Regions from separate parts of the Alistipes sp. D31t1_170403_E11 genome, predicted to be linked through region 2. Evidence: riboswitches for the same ligand, from Rfam matches in the RefSeq annotation. Region 2 holds a riboswitch; each other region holds the start of a gene.
The links. A riboswitch is a leader RNA that binds a small molecule or an ion and turns the genes downstream of it on or off. The one in region 2 is predicted to bind cobalamin.
Positions count from the first base shown of each region.

Region 1: linked by a shared signal. The riboswitch ahead of I2E69_RS07255 (putative transporter) and the one ahead of I2E69_RS09960 (PL29 family lyase N-terminal domain-containing protein) in region 2 are both predicted to bind cobalamin.
Region 3: linked by a shared signal. The riboswitch ahead of nrdD (anaerobic ribonucleoside-triphosphate reductase) and the one ahead of I2E69_RS09960 (PL29 family lyase N-terminal domain-containing protein) in region 2 are both predicted to bind cobalamin.

Region 1 covers NZ_JADNHQ010000003.1:189,109-191,307, forward strand. Annotated here, with positions in the region: gene I2E69_RS07250 (TolC family protein) at 1-655, shown strand, start outside; cobalamin riboswitch at 809-1,008, shown strand; gene I2E69_RS07255 (putative transporter) at 1,143-2,199, shown strand, end outside.
Region 2 covers NZ_JADNHQ010000004.1:163,578-165,776, reverse strand. Annotated here, with positions in the region: gene I2E69_RS09960 (PL29 family lyase N-terminal domain-containing protein) at 1-1,067, opposite strand, end outside; cobalamin riboswitch at 1,319-1,519, opposite strand; gene I2E69_RS09955 (S1/P1 nuclease) at 2,098-2,199, opposite strand, start outside.
Region 3 covers NZ_JADNHQ010000003.1:195,347-197,545, reverse strand. Annotated here, with positions in the region: gene I2E69_RS07290 (S1/P1 nuclease) at 1-370, shown strand, start outside; gene I2E69_RS07285 (hypothetical protein) at 455-670, opposite strand; cobalamin riboswitch at 852-1,049, shown strand; gene nrdD (anaerobic ribonucleoside-triphosphate reductase) at 1,186-2,199, shown strand, end outside.

The sequences.
Region 1 (2,199 bases), on a different contig from region 2:
CGTCGAGGGTGAAATGGCGCGCATCGAGGTTGAACGCGCCGCCCTGCTCTCGCAACTGGCGCGGCTCAACGGCGGTGCTCCCGTGCAGTTCGACGATATGCTTTACGGCGCACAGGAGCTGCCCGCCGATTTCGAGGCGTGGTATGCCGATGCCGAGCAGCAGAATCCGCTGCTGCAATACGTCCGCACCCAGGTCGAAGTGAGTAAAAAGGAGGTGAAGCTCAACAAGACGCAGGCCCTGCCGACCTTTTCGGCGGGTTATATGCGTGAAAAGACGCTGGGACAGGCTTACCAGGGCGTCACGGTCGGAATGTCGATTCCCCTGTGGGGCAACAAGAACAAGGTGAAGCAGGCCAAAACCGCTGTCATTGCGGCGGAAGCCCGGCAGGAGGAGGCCCGGCAGCAGTTTTACGACCAACTGCAAACGCTCTACCTGCGTGCCGACGGGCTGCGGCAGACGGCGGCCAAATACCGTGCTTCGCTGTCGTCGCTCAACAACACGGAATTGCTGGCCAAAGCCTTGAACGCAGGCGAAATATCGTTGTTGGATTACATCGTCGAGATAGGGCTGTATTACGATACGGTCAATCAGGCTTTGTCTGCCGAACGGGACTACCGGCAGGCTTTTGCCGATCTTTCGGCTGTCGAGCTGTGACATGCCGGTCTTTTCCCTTACCCCGGTTCCGGCCTGTTTTTTCCGGAACGGGGGTAATTTGTTTCCGGGTCTGGAAATGCCTGCCTCAGCGCGTCGTGACGCCGTTTTGCGAAAATAATCCGGACTTTCGACCAGTTTTTCGGGAATAACCGCTATCTTTGCCACAGGTTTGGTTCTCCTGTTCCCGGATGCGGGAGGGAGTGAAAAGGGAATCGGGTGTAAGTCCCGGACAGACCCGCTGCTGTGTAGCTCCGTTTTCGTTCCGAACATCTCGGCCACTGGTCCCTAAGGGGATCGGGAAGGCTTCGGAACGGGAGTCAGTCAGAAGACCTGCCAGATCGATTCGACATCAGGTAACCCCGCGGAATGGGCATTTGATATCGGCTGTAATTACTGAATGGTTTTTGTTTCGGCCTGCCTCCGGATTCGTGCCTTTCCGGCACGCGGTTTTTACCGGATCAGGGTCGGTTTGATGAGGATGACGCTTATGGAATTACTCGAACGATTATTATTTGGGTCCGAGTCGCTTTGGGGCGGCGGAGTTGCCCACTCGGTGCTGATCCTGGCACTGGTCGTTGCATTGGGCATCATGTTGGGCAAACTGAAAGTCGCCGGTGTGTCGCTGGGAGTGACGGGCATCCTGTTCGTCGGCATCGCCTTCGGCTACTTCGGAATGAATATCGACCAGCACCTGATGCACTTTCTCAAGGAGTTCGGACTCATCCTTTTCGTCTATTCCATCGGTCTGCAGGTCGGCCCCGGATTCTTTTCGTCTTTCCGCAAAGGCGGTATTACCCTGAATAAGCTGGCTGTGCTGGTAGTGCTGCTCGGCGTCGCCACGACGGTCGCGCTTTATTATATCACAGGCCTTTCCATAACGACGATGGTCGGCGTGATGTCGGGCGCTGTTACGAATACGCCGGGCCTGGGCGCCGCCCAGCAGGCTTTCAGCGACCTGCATGCCGGGGCCGATGCGCCGGACATCGCCACGGGTTATGCCGTGGCCTACCCGCTGGGTGTCATCGGGGCCATCCTCACGCTGGTCGGACTTCGCTACCTGCTGCGTATCAATGTGCAGAAGGAAGAAGCCGCCGCCGGACAGGGCATGGATGTACAGAAAGACGCGGTATCCCGTCGTCTTTCCGTCGAGATCACCAATGCGGCCGTCGATGGAAAAACCATTGCCGATATCCACAGCCTTGCGCTGCGCGATTTCGTCATCTCGCGCATCAGCCGTCCCGGCGGAAGTCCCGAACTGGCCGACGCTGATACGGCGCTCCACTGCGGCGACCGGATCCTGCTGGTAGCTGCGCCGCGTGATGTCGAAGCGCTGGTCGCCCTGCTCGGCCGGGAGGTCGACGCCGCGCCGATGATCCAGGACAAGACGATGATTTCGCGCCGCATCCTGATCACCAAGCCCGAACTCAACGGCAAGACCCTCGCCGAACTGCGCGTCCGCAACACCTGCGGAGTGACCATCACGCGCATCAACCGTTCGGGCATCGACCTGGTAGCTTCCGGGAACCTGCAACTGCAAATCGGCG
Region 2 (2,199 bases):
TCGGCTTTTTTGCCGCCGTAGAACGGGTCCTTGCGGCCCCACTGGTAATACATGCCGTAGGCATCCGTACCGCCGACGGTCGTGCCAACGGCGCCCAGGTTGCGGTCCATGAACACCGTGCCGTTCTTGTAGGTCATCGTCTGCGGGGCATCCGTTACCCAGACGTGCCAGCTCCATACAATTACGCCGTCTTCCATCAGGGCGACGAGGGAGTTGCCCCTGCCGTCGCCGACCGTCAGGGAGATGTCGCCGGAGGTCTTGTCGAAGGCAACGTCCGAAACAAGCCCCTCGGAATCGGTCCACAGCCAGTCGGCCGTCATGCCGTCCGTCAGGGAGATCGCCGGCTCGAAACCGACACCCTCACCGGCGCCGTTTCCGCGCACTTTGGCATTGAAAACATACTTTCCGGGAGCCGGAACCACATAGCAGTTGGCCGTTCCCGCGGCACTCAGGTCGTTGACCTGCGCAGCCGAAAGCGTCCCGCCGTCCGCCAGCAGTATCTCCACCTTGCCGTCCCCGGCCGTTACCGACCGGAACAGGGCCACCCGCTCGTCGCCCGTGGTTTCGATCGGGTTTCCGGCGGCGTTCACGATCTGCCACGGCGTTGCGGCGGCATCCGTCGTCACGGTCCAGAAACCTTTATCATCGCGCCCCATGACGGGAACAGGTCCCGAAACAGGCATTTTCGCTCCGGCGGCATCTTTCAGCCAGGGAGTATCCTTCTCCGCGGCCAGCGTCCAGTAATAAACGTCTCCGTCGGCGGCAATGCCCACCAGCGGCGCCGCCGCGGCCTCTGCATCGCAGGCTACCGTAATCTGCGTACCGTCGCGAAACGTAAGCAGCACGCTGCCTTCGGCCTCGTCCAGCGCCCGCACTTCCGAACGCGACACGGCTTCAGCCAGCGCTTTCAGCGAGACCAGTCCGGCGTTCAGGTCTTCGATTTTCTGTAACAGTTCAGCCGAGGGAGGGGGTACGGGTTTGTCTCCGTCCGGGTCCGAGGGGCCCGATTCGCTCTTGCAGCCGCCCAGGAGCAGTGCCCAGGAGCAGATCATAAGTAACTTTTTCATCATGCTTTGTTTTTCAGTTAATGGTTCCATCTGTTCTGTCTCGTCCGTAACGGACAAACATCACGGTGGATACCGCACAGGCAGAAACAGGCATAATGACCCGGCAAAGCATGGCGACGACTTCCTCATCCGACCGTAAAAAAGTCTGTCCGAAGAGGTTCGCTCCCAATGGAAAAAGAAGGCTGAAGTAAATAAGTACGTACGGAAAACCGCCGGTAACGACTTCAGGCGCTCCCTTTCTCCGCAGGAGCAAACACCCTATCTCGCAAGGCAGGTCTTCTGACTTGTCCCCCGGCGCAACGCCTTCCCGGTCCCGGAGGACCAGTGGCTCAGATTGTCGCGACGAAAATGCCCTTTCGGGCGGGACTCACAGCAGCGGGAACTGTTGCCGATTCACACGGCATTCCCTTTTAATTCCCCTCCATGGGGAAACCATTGCACCGCGAAGGTACAGCTTTTATCGGCAGGATGCAAACGATCCGGCGGATTATTTGCACAGGATACGAAAACCGCTTCTGCACAACAGGCCGGACCGTTTCGACCAAAATGCGCCCTTTTCCCGACTGACACCGCAGCAACTCTGGCACGCGCTTTGTACTTATTCCAGTCAACTGCGGAACAGCAACCGCAGTGAGGTTTCTTCATTTATTTAAGTTTGGGTTAGTAGTTTTAGGAGGGCAACCTCCTGGGGGCAGCAGGCAATCGTGAGATTCCCTGCTGTTTTTGTATGTGCCCGCGCGGCCCTCCGAAAACTCCTTTCAACCGGTTCACGCAACAACCCTCCCCACGCATGCAGAACGGCACGAAGGCCGACAGTGCGCAAACGGCACATCGCCTGCCCGGAAACCGGACGCGAAGTGCCGTTAGCACCCTGCTGCTGCGCAGCATCCCGCACACGCCGGAGCCTTTGCCCTGCTCCTGCGGTCGTTAGCAGTTTACAACCGAAAATCAGTTTCGAAAGGCAACCTCCCGGGGGCAGCAGGCAATCGTGAGATTCCCTGCTGTTTTTTTGTCCCCGGAGGTCCTCCTACTAACCGAACAATTCGTTGAGCACCGCAGCCAGGCGGTACGAGGCCTTGATCAACTGGCTTTCGGGCAGCAGGTAGGTGTCCAGCACGAACTGCTTGTCGTA
Region 3 (2,199 bases), on a different contig from region 2:
CCCGATGCACCTCGGACGGCTGAGCGACCTGGGCGGCAACAAGCGTCCCGTGCGTTTTTTCGGCCGCGAGACGAACCTGCACTCAGCCTGGGATACGAACATTCCCGAAGCGGTGCACAACTGGAGTTACAGCGAGTGGCAGCAGCAGATCGACCGGCTGACGGACGAAGAGGCTGCACAGATCGTAGCGGGGGAGCCTGCCGACTGGGTGAAGGAGACGCACGAAATCTGCAAAGAAATTTACGACTTCAGCCCCGAGGGGACGAAAATCTCGTACGACTACATTTTCAAGTATACGCCCGTCGTTGAAAAGCAGTTCCTGCGCGGCGGACGCCGCCTGGCACGCCTGCTAAACGAGATATACCAATAAATAAACACGAAACAGCGGGGCAGCCCGCATTACGAAAAAGCCGTCGTCCTTCGGGAACGATGGCTTTTTCGGTGTCGGCACGGGTTATTCGCCCGGTTTGTGGCGGTAACCCTCTTCGTCATAAACCGGACGGTCGTCCTCGACGATCTCGTCGATCCCGTCCGGAATACGGTCGTCGACCGGAATCTCGGTATCCACCAAATCGTCTTCGACCAGGGTCTCGTCGCGTTCGTCGCGGGCGTAGCCGTTGTTTTCGGTGGAAAGGACCGTGCGGTCGTTCCGGATTTCTATCTTTCCCATGGTTTTCAGTTTTTTAAATCGTTCCACCGATCTGCGGCAACAACAATACCACATTTATGCGACGACACGGTCACGGCCCGAACTCCCCCGGGAGGCATGCACAGCTACGCCGGATAGCTTTTGTTCACAAAATGTTCATTAAAAGCCCCGGAGGGTATTCGCTTTCCAGGGAACTATCCCTATATTTGTTTCCGTGCAAGGTTCTCCGCCGGCGGCTGCCGGCATGAGATCAAAAGGGAACTCCTGTGAAAATCAGGGACTATTCCCGTAGCTGTAAGCTCCGTTGCGTTCCGCACACTCTTTATGCCACTGTCCGCAGGGACGGGAAGGCGTGCGGGAGGAGCGAGTCAGAAGACCTGCCTTGCCGGGAACGGTATCCGCCTTCGGGATTTAGGGCGATACCCGGACCATTTTACACTGTCAATGTTTTCGACGAAAGAACGCCTCTCCCACGGTCACCGCAGGAGGGAACGGGACTTCGCACAGCGCCGGCACATAACAAATATGGGATAGATATGGGTATTTCGGAGATTTACATCGTCAAACGCGACGGCAAACGCGCAGCCTTCTCGGTCGAGAAGATCAAACGCGCGATCAGCAAAGCATTTCTCTCCGTAGGCGGATATGCCACGGACGACGACCTCACGTCGGTGCTGAGCCGCGTGCATGTGGCCGACGGCATGAACGTCGAGGAGATTCAGAACCAGGTGGAAGTGGCCCTGATGGCCGAACGTTATTTCGCCGTAGCCAAGAGCTACATGCTCTACCGCCAGAAACACACCGAGGACCGCGAAGACCGCGAAAAACTCGAATTCCTGATCAACTACTGCGATGCGTCGAACCCCGCGACGGGTTCGAAATACGATGCCAACGCCAACGTCGAAAACAAGAACATCGCCACGCTGATCGGAGAACTTCCGAAGCAGAACTTCATCCGCCTGAACCGCCGCCTGCTGACCGACCGCATCAAGGAGATGTACGGCAAAGAACTGTCGGACAAATACATGCGCCTGCTGAAAAACCATTTCATCTACAAAAACGACGAGACATCGATGGCCAACTACTGCGCCTCGATCACGATGTACCCGTGGCTGCTGGGCGGCACGCTGTCGGTGGGCGGCAATTCGACGCGCCCGACGAACCTCAAATCGTTCTGCGGCGGGTTCGTCAACATGGTCTTCATCGTCTCGTCGATGTTGTCGGGAGCCTGCGCCACACCCGAATTCCTGATGTACATGAATTATTTCGTCGAGCAGGAATACGGCGAAGACTACTACAAGCATGCGGACAAGGTCGTCGACCTCTCGAAAAAACAGCGTACGATCGACAAGATGATCACCGACTGCTTCGAGCAGATCGTTTACTCGATCAACCAGCCCACCGGGGCGCGCAACTTCCAGGCCGTGTTCTGGAACGTCGCCTACTACGACCGTTACTATTTCGAATCGCTCTTCGGGGAATTCGTCTTCCCGGACGGTTCGAAACCCCACTGGGAGTCGTTGTCATGGTTGCAGAAGCGCTTTATGACG